DNA from 3 places in the Devosia chinhatensis genome. Region 1 is predicted to be linked to each of the others. Evidence: riboswitches for the same ligand, from Rfam matches in the RefSeq annotation. Region 1 holds a riboswitch; each other region holds the start of a gene.
What was found. A riboswitch is a leader RNA that binds a small molecule or an ion and turns the genes downstream of it on or off. The one in region 1 is predicted to bind cobalamin.
Positions count from the first base shown of each region.

Region 2: it holds a riboswitch for cobalamin, as region 1 does, so the genes downstream of both, cobW (cobalamin biosynthesis protein CobW) here and VE26_RS02130 ((2Fe-2S) ferredoxin domain-containing protein) in region 1, are expected to answer to the same signal.
Region 3: it holds a riboswitch for cobalamin, as region 1 does, so the genes downstream of both, VE26_RS03310 (ABC transporter ATP-binding protein) here and VE26_RS02130 ((2Fe-2S) ferredoxin domain-containing protein) in region 1, are expected to answer to the same signal.

Region 1 is NZ_JZEY01000054.1:414,782-419,101, forward strand. It holds gene VE26_RS02125 (ABC transporter substrate-binding protein) at 1-699, opposite strand, end outside; gene VE26_RS02130 ((2Fe-2S) ferredoxin domain-containing protein) at 696-1,466, opposite strand; cobalamin riboswitch at 1,567-1,775, opposite strand; gene VE26_RS02135 (siderophore ABC transporter substrate-binding protein) at 2,257-3,162, shown strand; gene VE26_RS02140 (ABC transporter permease) at 3,227-4,189, shown strand; gene VE26_RS02145 (iron chelate uptake ABC transporter family permease subunit) at 4,239-4,320, shown strand, end outside.
Region 2 is NZ_JZEY01000054.1:213,892-218,211, reverse strand. It holds gene cobN (cobaltochelatase subunit CobN) at 1-1,244, opposite strand, end outside; gene cobW (cobalamin biosynthesis protein CobW) at 1,347-2,405, opposite strand; cobalamin riboswitch at 2,515-2,732, opposite strand; gene VE26_RS01210 (hypothetical protein) at 2,753-3,397, opposite strand; gene VE26_RS01205 (DUF2164 domain-containing protein) at 3,537-3,788, shown strand; gene VE26_RS01200 (DMT family protein) at 3,870-4,226, shown strand; gene VE26_RS01195 (zinc ABC transporter substrate-binding protein) at 4,257-4,320, opposite strand, start outside.
Region 3 is NZ_JZEY01000054.1:668,527-672,846, reverse strand. It holds gene VE26_RS03320 (FecCD family ABC transporter permease) at 3-1,064, opposite strand; gene VE26_RS03315 (ABC transporter substrate-binding protein) at 1,103-2,047, opposite strand; gene VE26_RS03310 (ABC transporter ATP-binding protein) at 2,059-2,865, opposite strand; cobalamin riboswitch at 2,974-3,187, opposite strand; gene VE26_RS03305 (universal stress protein) at 3,305-3,754, shown strand; gene VE26_RS03300 (FGGY-family carbohydrate kinase) at 3,847-4,320, shown strand, end outside.

The sequences.
Region 1 (4,320 bases):
GGTCTCCTCGAGATCAGCGAAGACGTTCTCGCCGCCCGCCAGTTCGATGAGATGGGTTTGCAGCGCCTTGCCGGTGGTGTAGATCGCGTCCTCGCCGCTGTCATACACCAGCACTCTCACCTTCGGCTTGCCCGCCGCCGCAATGAGGTCAGCAACTTCGGCGATTTCGCCTTTGATCTTGTTGATCAGCGCCGTCGCGGCCGGCTGAATGTCGAAGATTAGCCCTAGGTTGGTGATGTCCGTGTAGACGTCCGCCATGGTGGCACCCTTGATCAAGGTGCCCTTGACCGCATAGGCGTTGATCCCGAGTTCCTTGAGCTTTTCGACCGGCGCCACTGCGGTGTCGCGGAAGGCACTGAGGCGACCGAAGGCGAAGTCGGCATTGGTACCGAGCACCACTTCAAGTGCCCGCGAGCCAGTGCCGTCCGAAAGGATCGGTATACTGTCGTAGTCGGCCTTGAGCTCAGGCAGGATCGGGTGGTTGAGATAGGCAGTGCCGACCATTTTCGGCGCCAGCCCCAGCGACAATGCCAGCTCGGTGACATGACCATTGAGGGTCACGGCGCGTTCGGGCGCCTTTTCGAACACCAGTGTGTTTTCGCCGTTCTGGATAGTCAGCGGATAGGTCGTCGACTGCGCGACCGCGAGGGCCGGCAGCGTGGCGAGCAGCGCTGCGGCCAAGAGGGATTTGAGCTTCATTCGTTTTCTCCTTTAAAAGGGGTGACGTCGGCCGGGGCGTCGAGCGGCGCGACGCGGTGGACGAGGAGTTCGGGGACCGGGTTGCCGCGGCCGATGACGGTCTCGACGAAGCGGGCGACAGCCTCGCGGTCGAGCAGCCGGTACCATTCGCCGCGTGGATAGGCGGCGAGCAGCGGACCCTGATTGCAGGGGTAGAGGCAGCCCGAGGTGGCGACGAGACATTCGCCGCCGAGACCGACGCGGGTGAGTTCCTCGCTGAGCGCGAGCTTCAGGTTCGGGGCGCCGCGAAAGTGGCAACGGGGGCCGGTGCAGACGATCAGGTGATGCCGAAATGACGGCGGCTGGTTCCAGCCCGGCTTGCCGAGGCTGGGCTTCTGCGTCTCCGCAATCAACTCGGCATTATCCGCCGCTACGGCCGCACTGACGATGCGACGGATAGTGTCGTCGTTTATCGCCTGGTCGGGCCCAATCAGCAGAGTTACATCCGGCCACTGCCGCTCCTGCCGCCAGTGCGCCAGCACGCCCGGCAGCCACGCCGCGAGACTCTTCGAAAAGGGTAGCCCGAGCGGCTGCACGAGAATGCTGCGGTGGCCCGCTGCCACCAGTTCATCCAGCGCATCGCCCAGATGCGGGCCGGTGCCCTCGAGCCGTACCATGCGCGCCGGAACCGGCGAAGCCTCGGACACGAGTGCGGAAAGCTCGCGCTGCCGCGCGGCGTTCAGATGCTGCTGGGAAATGCAAACAATAACGGCATCAGGTCGAAGCATTTCGCCTTCTCCGGTCGGGAGAAGGCCTGCATGTCGCCAATGCCACGGAATCCGTGCCTGGTTTCAAAACGCGCTCCCTGCCAGGACACCTCGCCCGGCTACATGGTCTTGCGCTCTGGCAGGTCTCCTGGCTCGCGGCTCTGTCGTTCCCGGCAGCCTTCCCAACCCGTCAAGGTCAGTGGCGATGTGCTGGTCACTTGCCGCTTACAGTTGCGAGGGCAGCCACGGTTTTGGCCCTTGATGGGTAATCCGCACCGTGTTCCCTTTTAATCCGCGCGATATGGCGGAACCGAAAGCGAGTCAAAGCTCCCCGATTCTGGCGCTGAATTCAAGGCACCTGAATGCCCATTATTTTCGCGGATCAGTCGTTAGCACCTCATGACCGGACTGACCGCTAGTCACCCCAATTCAGCCGTCGCGGCGGCCAAAGCGGACTGGCAGGTTTCGGGAAATCAGTACCGCGGTCTCAGCGGCCGAAATGGGGCGCGTTTCTGCCTGGCAGCTGCCGACCCCATTTCGGTCATTCGGTCATCACGACAGGACACCCTGAAAGCTGCCGCTGCCTTGAGCGCAAGGGAAGCGTCATGCGCCGCCCGCATTTTTCACAGGGCAGAAGCAGCAGGTTCGGTGAGCCAAATGATTTGGCGTAGATCGTTCATGAACTTGGCCCGAGTTGGAGACCGCGGTCCTCCAGAACTGAAGCCCGCTAAAGCACGTAAATGTCGCATGAAGAAAACTTGATTCTGAATATCATGTTAGATAGATCGTTCTGGCTACAGGAGAACGGCTCATGAAATCAGTCTGGCTTGCTGCCCTTGCCGCAGTCGCTTTCGCGACGCCAACCCATGCTCAGGACATCGTGGTCAACCACGCTCAAGGTGAAACCACCTTGTCGGGCGTCCCGGCCAAGGTACTGGTGCAGGATTGGGCGACCTTCGACAATCTCAATGCACTGGGGATCGACGTTGCGGGTGCCCCCTCGAGCAATGTCCCTGGCTACCTTGCCGACAAGGTACCGGCTGAATATCTCCAGCTCGGTTCGCTGTTCGAGCCCGATTTCGAGGGCATCGCGGCGTCTGAATCCGACGTCTACTTCGTTTCGGCTCGGTCTGCCGAAGCTTACGGCACTGCAAAGGACATTCTGCCGACGATCGACATGTCGCTGGCCGACAATTCCGATATCCTTGGCGGCATCAAAGCCAATCTCGTCAAGCTCGGCGATATCTTCGGCAGGCAAGCTGAAGCTGAGCAACTCAATGCTGCGCTCGACGCGAAGGTCGAAGAGGTAAAGGCCGCCGCCGCCGACAAGGGCAATGCGCTTGTTATCGTGACCAATGCCGGCAATGTCGGCGTCTATGGCCCGGACTCACGCGTCGCCTGGATCCATAACCAGCTCGGCATTCCTTCGGCCATGGCCGATGTCGAAGACGGCGACCATGGTGGCGATGGCATTTCGATGGAGTTCATCCTCGAAACCAATCCCGATTGGCTCTTTGTTGTCGACCGCGACGCAGGCACCGGCGAAACGGCGGGCGCCGCCGCAGCCCTGCTCGACAACGAGCTGGTCAATCAGACCAAGGCTGCCCAGGAAGGGCACATCATCTATCTCGACCCGCAGGCCGCCTACATCACCATGCATGGCTACCAGGGCGTCATGCTGCTGCTCGACCAGGTTCTAGCTGGCCTCAACGCCTAATCGGCTCAATCCAACTCGCCCGGGCATCGCCAGATGCCCGGGTCTTCTGATCTAGGGCTGGCTGTTGCGCCTTCTCATCCTCGCCATCGTTGTGACGCTGCTGTTGGCGGTGACGAGCCTTTTTGTCGGCGTCAGCGACGTCTCGCTTGACGCCTTGCTCTCGACATCGCCGCAAGATCGGCCGATGCAGGTGCTGCTGATCAGCCGCATCCCGCGCACGCTGGCGATCATCCTGGCCGGTTCTTCCATGGCCATAGCCGGCCTCGTCATGCAGATGGTCGTGCGCAACCGCTTCGTCGAACCATCCACAGCGGGCACCACCGAGTCCGCCAGTCTCGGCTTTCTCGTTGCCGCGGTTTTCGTGCCCGGTTGGCCACTGATGGGCAAAATGCTGATTTCCGCCGGGTTCGCACTGGCCGGGACGGCGCTGTTCCTGCGCATCCTTCGGGCCGTTCCGCTGCGCGACGTGATGCTGGTGCCGCTGGTCGGCATCATGCTGGGTGGCATCATCGGCGCGGTGACCAGCTTCTTCGCCTATCGCCTTGAACTGCTCCCTTCGCTGCTGGCTTGGAATATGGGCGATTTCTCCGGCATCCTGCGGGGGCGCTATGAGCTGCTCTGGATTGGCCTTGGCTGCGGTGTGTTCGCATACCTAGCCGCCGATCGATTCACCGTCGCCGGCATGGGCAAGGATTTCACCACAAACCTGGGGCTCAACTACCAGCGCGTCATGGTGCTCGGACTGGTCATCGTGTCGATGGTCAGCGCCACTGTGCTTGTTACCGCCGGGTCCATCCCGTTCCTCGGCCTCATCATCCCCAATCTGGTCAGCCTGATGGTGGGCGACAACATGCGTCGCACTGTTCCCTGGGTCGCGGTGATGGGCGCGGGCTTCGTTCTCGCCTGCGATATCCTTGGCCGCATCGTGCGCTATCCCTACGAAATTCCCATCAGCGTCGTCGTCGGCGTCATCGGCAGCGCCATGTTCCTCTTTCTGCTGCTCAGGACGCGCCGCCATGCCAGCTGAGCCTGTCACCGTGTTGATCCAGGAGCCCGGTCAGCGCCGCATCGGCGGCATGTCGCGGCCGACCTTCGCGTTGCTCATTCTTGCGACGTTGGCCCTCGTCTCGATCGCCTGCTTCATGGTAATCGGCGCCA
Region 2 (4,320 bases), 200 kb from region 1:
ATGCGCCTTTCGGCGCGGGGGGTGGACCGCAAGCGGGCCCAGTTGGCGGCGAGATCGACGGCCCGCCGGATGCCATCGGCCTCGGGCGCATAGGCCGAGAGCGGGCATTGCGTGCGTTCATGCCAGACGGCGTCGGCCTTGTGGCCGACAAGCAGGCCCGCAAGACGACCATCGACCTCGGGCATGACTAGGTACATGGCCATGTCCTTGCTCGAAAGTCCCTGCGGGTCGGCCAGCCATTGCGCCCGCGACCGTCCCGACTGGATCAGCTGGATGACGGGCGCATCGCTGCCCGAAAAGGGATTGCGACCGGCAGCCAGTTCGCCAATTCCGAGGGCGAAGGCGGTGAGATTGAAGATGGCCGATGGTGGGAAGGCGGCAAGCGTTTCCTGGACGAAGCCAATGCAGGCAGGGTCCTTGAGCGACGATACGACGACCGGCACCGGGGCGAGGCCACGGGCCTCAAGTTCGCTCACCAGCGCTTCAAGCGTGGCGGTCCCGGCGCCTTCGAGTGCGGCGCGGTAGAAGAGGATCGGAATATGGGGGCGCGACGGCGCCACATTTTCGCTCAGACCAAGGCCCCCCTCGCCCGGCCCCGAACGCAGAGGTGACGAAAGGGCACAGAGGCCGTCGGCGTCGGTCATGCCGGTCCTGGGGTGCCAGAGGCCAAAGCGGGGAAAGGCACGGGGCTCCAGTGCGCCCAAGATGCCCCCCTCACCCGGCTGCGATGCAGCCGACCTCTTCCCCAGAGGGAGAGGTGAAGGCGCTGCCAGCGCGGCGAAGGCTGCAAGGATCGCATCGACGTTGTCGGGGCCGCCGGCGATGAAGAGCTGGTGGAGGCGCGCCCAGTCATCCGCGTGGATGGTGGAGCGGTCGCGCAGGATCGGGTCGGGATTGGCGTCGCCGGGGATCAGCACCAGGGGAATGGCGCGATTGGCACAGAGGGCAGTCAGCTCATCGACACCATATTGGAAATAGGAGATCCCCCCGATGAGGCGCAGGACGACGAGGCGCGCCTTGGAGACGGTCTGCTCCAGCCACATGTCGACCGACAGGTTGTTGGAGAGGCGCAGGATATTGGCGAGACGCAGGCCATCCTGTCCTGCCCGGTCGGCAGCGGCAGCCAGCATGGCCAGCTCGCTGTCGGCGGAGGAGGCGAAGACATAATCGCCCGGCGTCTGGGCCAGATCGATGGCCTCGCCCTCCTGCTGGATGGCGCCGGCCTGGGCGGAGAGCAGGTGCATCAGATCTGGTTTCTCCAACAGGACGCGTCCCCACCCAGCCTCCCCGGGAAGCCGGGGCAAGGGTTGAGGTGGGGGCGCTGCATGCGAACCATGCGCAGGGTCCTAGGCCGGGACAGGTTCGGCGCGGCGGAGGCTGGCGGTGATCGCATCCCGGTCGAGCGGGCTTTCCCCGATCACGACGAGATTGGTCTCGCGCGTTTCGCCCGGCTTCCAGGGGCGGTCGAAATAGGCGGTGACGCGCGGACCGACGGCCTGGATGGCGAGGCGGGCCGCAGCGCCGGGAATGGCGGCGAACCCCTTGAGGCGCAGGATGTCATGGGACTTTATCGCCGTTTCGATGGTGGCGAGCAGGTGTTCCTTGCCCTCGACCGCGGCCAGATTGAGCGAGAAGCTGTCGAAATCGTCGTGTTCGTGGGTCTCGCCGCCATGTTCGAGCTCGTGATGGCTGGGGCGGTTGTCGATGTCGCCTTCCGATTCCATGCCCATGCCCAGAAGGGCGGTGACATCGACGTGGCCATTGGCGGCGCGGACAATGCCGACGCCGGGGCGCAGTTCGGCGCGGATATTCTGCTCGACCTTTTCGAGCAGGGCCGGATCGACGAGGTCGGTCTTGTTGATGATGACCATGTCGGCGGCGGAGAGCTGGTCCTCGAAAAGCTCGCCCAGCGGGGTTTCGTGGTCGAGCATCTCGTCCTGGCGGCGCTGGGCATCGACGGCGGCTTCATCGGAGGCGAAACGACCCTCGGCCAAAGCTGCGGCATCGGCTACGGTGACGACGCCATCGATAGTGACCTGGGCCTTGATCTCGGGCCAGTTGAAGGCGCGGATCAGCGGCTGGGGCAAGGCAAGACCCGACGTTTCGATGACGATGTGATCGAACTTTTCGGGGCGGGCGAGGAGCGCCTGCATGGTGGGAATGAACTCATCGGCCACGGTGCAGCAGATACAGCCATTGGAGAGCTCGACCATGTCCTCCTCGCGGCAGGTTTCGTCGCCGCAACCGGCGAGAATATCCTTGTCGACACCAAGATCGCCGAATTCGTTGATGATGAGCGCGATGCGCTTGCCCTTGGGGGCATGGGCCAGCATGTGACGCACGAGGGTGGTCTTGCCGGCGCCCAGAAAGCCGGTGATGACGGTGGTGGGGATCTTGGTGGTCATGCGCGCTCGCCTCTACAATCCTTGGGGCAAAACGGACGCGCGCGCAGGGCAGCCGAAGCGCTGCCAGCACTGCCCGCCGTCCGCCCGACAGCCGTGAACAGGTGGGGCATGGTGCCCCGATGTGCCGGCAGGTCTCCTGGCTCGCGGCGAATGCAGCGCTCTCACCTTCCCGCGCTCTCAAAGGATGCGCAGTGGCTTTCGAGAGCGCCCGCCGCTTACAGTTGCGGGGGCAGCCACGGTCTTGGTCCCTGATGGGTACGCCGCACCGTGTTCCCTTTTGATCCCGTTGCGCCTGGCGCGCGGGGAACCGTCACATGAAGAGCTTTACGCCCTCGATGGCCGTGGGGTCAATATTGGGGCTGCGGCAGATCCTCGGGCCAGGGATAGCCGATGGTCAGCACTTGGACCCGGGTATCGAGCGTTGCGAGCAGCGGATCGGCGCTGGGCACCTGCACCTCGCCGGCTACGGGCGTCACGTCAATGTCCTGGGGGTAATCCTCGGCGGGGGCGAAGCGGATGGAGAGATAGCAGCCCCCTTCCAGCACGCCCGCCAGGGCTCCGTCATCGATGATCGCATAGCCGCCATAATCCCACCAGAAGCCGCCCACGGCGAACGGCTGGCCATTGAGAGCCTCGACTTCGGCCACGCTCATGCCGATGCGCACGCCCTGTGGGCCGGCCTGGCTGGGAGAGAGCTCGACATAATTGAGCCGGGCGAGGTTCTGCTCGTCGAACCAGCCGAATTCCATGCGACGATCGGGATCGTCGGGAAAGATGGTGGTGGCCAGCAATTCGGTGCCCTCGGGGCCCGGCACGATGCCGGTGACCACATTGTCGTCGCCAAACGTATCGCGCAGGAGGCTCTCGCTACTATCGGGGCCGAAGATCCCCGCACATTGCACCGGCTCGACGGGCGCATCCCCGGCCAGGGCCGGCGCGGCGACAAGGGCAAGGCTCAGCATGGCAAGCGACAGGCGGGCACGCATGGTCATTTCCTCCTCGGGCAGGCGCATAATGTCGCAAGCCGGAGCGCCCCGCAATCGGCGACTCGGGGTATGAACGGGCCCGCACGCTTTCGTCGCCGGCGCGATCGCGCTTCGGTCTCCGCCGTTCCGCAAGAGGATTGTCACCATGAAGCCCATCACGTTCGATCGCGACGAAACCAAGGCCATCGTTGCCGACATCCAGGACTATTTCCGCGAGGAACTGGACAGCACGATCGGCGCCATTCCGGCGGAAATGCTGATGGCGTTCTTTGCCGAAAAGATGGGCAATTATTTCTACAATGCCGGGCTGCACGACGCGCAGGCGCTGGTGCGCAAGAAGATGGATGGGGTCAGCGACGACATCTTCTCGCTCGAGCGACCCACAAAGGGGCGCTGAGGCGAAAATCCCGCTTCCGCTGGCTTGGCGGAATGATAAAAGAGCCGGCCGGCAGGGCCGGTTCTTTCATCCGGTGCTGCCATGGGCTTCAATTTCGCCACTCTCGCCCCGATCGGGCTGCTGATCGCGTCCAATCTTTTCATGACCTTCGCCTGGTACGGGCACCTCAAGTTTCCCAGCGCGGCGCTGTGGGTGGTGGTGCTGATCAGCTGGGCCATCGCCTTTTTCGAATATTGGCTGGCCGTGCCCGCCAACCGCATCGGCTATGGCGTCTATTCGGGGGCCGAGCTCAAGACCATCCAGGAGGTCATTTCCCTCTCGGTCTTCGTCTTGTTCGCGGTGTTCTACCTGGGCGAGAAGCTGACCTGGAACCACGGTATCGGCTTTGCGCTGATTGCCCTTGGCGCCTTCTTCATCTTCAAGGGCCCGTTGAAATAGGGGCACGCCTGGCGCGCCCCCGTTGCGGGATCAGCCCAGGCAGTCCAGCAGGCCGCTGGCAAGGCCGCGCAGGAGTTCGGGATAAAGATTCGGC
Region 3 (4,320 bases), 250 kb from region 1:
CGTCAGCCGACCCGGGCCTTGCGCCGCATCAGGAGGATGAAGAACAGCCCGCCCACCAGTCCGGTGATGATGCCGATGGGCACGTCGAGCGGCGGGATGATGATGCGCGCCACCATGTCGGCCAGGACAATGAAGATGGCGCCGACCAGCGCGGATAGCGGCAGCACCCGCCTATAATCGCCGCCCACCGCCATGCGCACCAGATGGGGGATCATCAGCCCGACAAAGGAGATAATGCCCGAAAAGGCCACCGCCGCCCCGGTCAGCAGCGCACAGATCACGAAAACCACGATGCGGAACCGTTCGGCCGGCAGGCCCAGCGTCGTCGCGGTTTCGTCGCCCAGGGTCATGGCGTTGAAATTGCGTGCATTGGCGAGGAGGAATATCCCGCAGGCGACAAGCGCCAGCAGCGGATAGGGCAGCTGCGCCCATTGCGCCAGGCCCAGCCCGCCCAGCATCCAGAAGATCACCGTATGGCTGGCGCGCGGATCGCCGAGGAAAATGCCGAGGCTCCCCAGCGAGGTGATGACGAAGGAAATGGCGACACCGGTCAGGATCAGCCGGCTGGCATCGGTGGCGCGGGTGAAATTGGCGATGCCCACGACCAATGCCGTGGCCAGGAGCGCGCCGCCAAAGGCAAAGAGCGGCACGGTGATGAGGCCGAGAAACATGCCGGTATGCAGGAGCACGATGATCGCCCCGAAGGCGGCGCCCGAGGAAATGCCGAGCAGGTGCGGGTCGGCCAGCGCGTTGCGCGTCACCGATTGCAGCGCCGCCCCCACCAGCGCCAGGCTTGCCCCGACAATAGCACCCAGCATGACGCGCGGCAGGCGCACCTCCCACACGATATTGTCGCGCCCCGCCGACCAGGTCCGTTCCACGCTGCCGGGAAGCACATGATTGAGGATGACGCTCCAGACGATATCGGGCGCAATGCCCACCGCGCCGACGCTTACCGCCGCTATGGCAATGAGGAACAGCAGGATGGTCAAGCCCATGAGGACCCAGGGCATGGCATGGATCAGGGCGTGGCGCGGACCGTGGACGAGATGCTTGTGGGACATATTGTGTGGGGCCGGATCGAAACCGGCCCCCTCCGGTCTTATTCGCGGAACGCGGCGGCGAGGGTCTTGATGGCGGCGACATTGCGCGGGCCGGGCGTCGCCTCGACATAGGGCAGGACGACGAAGCGGTCGTTCACCACCGCCGGAATATCCTTGAAGGCCGGATTGCTGCGCATGAAGTCGGCCTTCTGCTCGGCAGTGACGCTGCCATAATCGACAATGACGATCACCTCCGGATTGCGCTCGATCACCGGCTCCCAGCCGATCTCGACCCAGCTGGACTCCACGTCGTCCATGATATTGGTGCCGCCTGCCGCCTCGATCAGGGCCGTCGGCATGCCATAGCGGCCGGCGGTGAAGGGCTTGTTCTCACCCGAATCGTAGACGAAGACCGCCACGTCCTCCTCGAGCGCCGGCAGGCTGGCAGTAAAGTCCGCCAGATCGTCCTTGTAGCCATCGACCAGCGCCTGCGCCGTCTCGGCAACGCCGAAGATGCGGCCCAGATTGAGCAGGTCGTTATACATATCGTCGATGGAAGCCTTGGGCTTGTCCATGATGTGAATGCAGCTTTCCGTCAGCTCGTAGACGGCGATGTCGAATTCGCCCAGCGTATCGGGCGTCACTTCCCCGCCCACCCGCATGCCGTAATTCCAGCCGGCGAAGAAGAAGTCGGCATCCGCGCCGAGCAGCACTTCCTTGGTCGGATAATTGCTCGACAATTCGGGCAACTGGCCCACGCCCGCGCGCAGCGTCTCGTCCAGCGTCTTCCAGTCCGAGACACCCGTATAGCCAACCATGTGCCCGGTCAGGCCCAGCGCCAGCATCATCTCGGTAAGATTGACGTCATTGGAGATGGCGCGTTGCGGCGCGGCCTCGAAGGTCACCTCGCGGTCGCAGCTCTGCACGGTCACGGGAAAGTCGGAGGCTGAGGCGGGAAGCACGCAAAGGGCGGTCGAGACCGCAAGGACGGCGAGAAGACGCATGGATATATCCCTCATGGTTTTGGCAGGTTCAGGTGAAAGGAAAAGCGGGGACGCCCGGTGGCCGGGTGGCTGTCGATGGCTGTCTCGACCGCGAAAGTGTGGCGGATGATCTCGGGCGTCAGGGCGTCCAGCGGGGTGCCGAACTGCACGGCCCGACCGTCCTGCAGCACCAGGACCCGATCGGCATGGGCACAGGCCAGCGCCAGGTCATGCAGCGACACGATGACGGTGATGTCGAGGCTCGCCAGCAATTCGAGCACTTCGAGCTGGTGGCGGATATCGAGATGGTTGGTGGGCTCGTCGAGAATGAGCAGGTCAGGCTTTTGCACCAGCGCCCGGGCGATCATCACACGCTGCTTTTCCCCGCCCGAAAGCGAACCGAAATCGCGGGCCGCCAACGCCGCAAGGTTCATCAGCGTCAGCGCATCCTCGACCGGGTCGGAAGGCGCACCGGTCCGTTCGTCGAGATGCGGGGTCATGCCCAGCTCGATGATCTCGGCGACCGAAAGGCCGAAATCGGAAGCCTGCTCCTGCAGCACCGTGGCGACGCGACGCGCCAGCGCCTTGGGCTTGAGTGTCCAGATATCGGCGCCGTCGAGACGGACCGTGCCGGCCGAGGGTCGGTGAAAGCGGTAAAGGCAGCGCAAGAGGCTCGACTTGCCGGCCCCGTTGGGACCGACGATCGCCAGCATCTGGCCGGGCTCCACGCCAAAGCTGACATCCTTTACGATGCCCGGCTTGCCGTGCGGCCCCCAGCTCAGCCCTGCAACGTCGAGACGCGCCGGTTCAGTGCCGACAAGGCGTTGTGCGAGCTCCATCGGAACCTCCGCCAAAAAGGCACGGAGGGGCGATAGGATCGCTCAGGCAAAATGCAATGATATGGTCGTCATGCGCCATCGTCGTTCCCCTCGGCACACCCCGGCCGGGTTTCGTTGATGTCGATGGCAGGTCTCCTGGCTCGCGGGTCATCGCGCTTCCGACCTTCCCAGCCTTTTGGGCCAGTGGTGTTCCGAAAGAGCTCTCCGCTTACAGTTGCGGGGGCAGCCACGGTTTTGGTCCCTGATGGGTACGCCGCACCGTGTTCCCTTTTGATCCCTTCAAGGCCTTTGCCCGTCGGGAACCTTCGACATTCCGATATGGCCGCAGCGTCCTGCTCTTGTCAACGCCCTTCGACACGACACGCGCCTGATCTGGATCAAAGCGCGTGGGCCCGCGTTGCCCTAAGGTCAAAAGCGTCCACAAGAGAAGGGAAGCGACATGTATTCAAGCATCATCTGCGCCGTCGACGGCTCGGAATTGAGCACCAAGGCGCTCACCCACGCCCTCGCCCTTGCGGCCGGGACCAATGCGAAGGTCACCGCCGTCACCATCACCGAACCCTCCGTCATCGTGGCGTCGGGCGCCCAGATGATGATGGTCGACACCTCTTCGGTCATCGACAATCTCGATCAGGCAAAGGCGGAATCGGCGCGCGCCACCCTCACCGCCGCAGAGGCGGTCGCAAGGGACAAGGGAGTCGCGCTGGCAACGCTCCATATCTCCAACAGCACCGCCGCTGACGGCATTCTGCATGCCGCCAAGGAACAGGGCGCCGACCTCATCGTCATGGGCTCGCATGGCCGCCGTGGCCTCGGTCGGCTGCTTCTGGGCAGCCAGGCGTCCGAGGTGCTGTCCCATTCCAGCCTGCCGGTGCTCATCGTCAAATAGACACACTGCCCCGTTTGCCGCACTAACATGTCAGTTCTGGCGCCGATGCCCGAAATCCGCTACATGCCGGATGCACTGCATCGGGGCCAGAAATGTCGTCTTCACCGCCGCGCCACATCGCTGTCATCGATATCGGCAAGACCAATGCCAAGGTTGTCGTGATCGACAGAGCTGACGGCGTGCAGCGGGGCGCGCGCACCACGCCCAACATCGTTCTCGAGGACATTCCCTATCCTCATATGGATGTGGAGCGGCTTTGGGCCTTCATCATCGAGGCGCTTGCCGACCTGGGTCGGACCCATGGCATTGACGGCATCTCCATTACCACGCATGGCGCCTGCGGTGCGCTGGTGAATGACAAGGGCCTCGTCCTGCCCGTCCTCGACTATGAGAGCGATGTGCCCGATGCGGCCCGGGAGGCCTATGAACGGGTGCGGCCGGATTTTTCCGAAACCCTGTCGCCCCGCCTGCCCGGCGGGTTGAACTGGGGTGCGCAGCTGTTCTGGCAGTCACGTGCCTTTCCAGACGCCTTCGGCGAGGCTACGGCCATCCTGCCCTATCCGCAA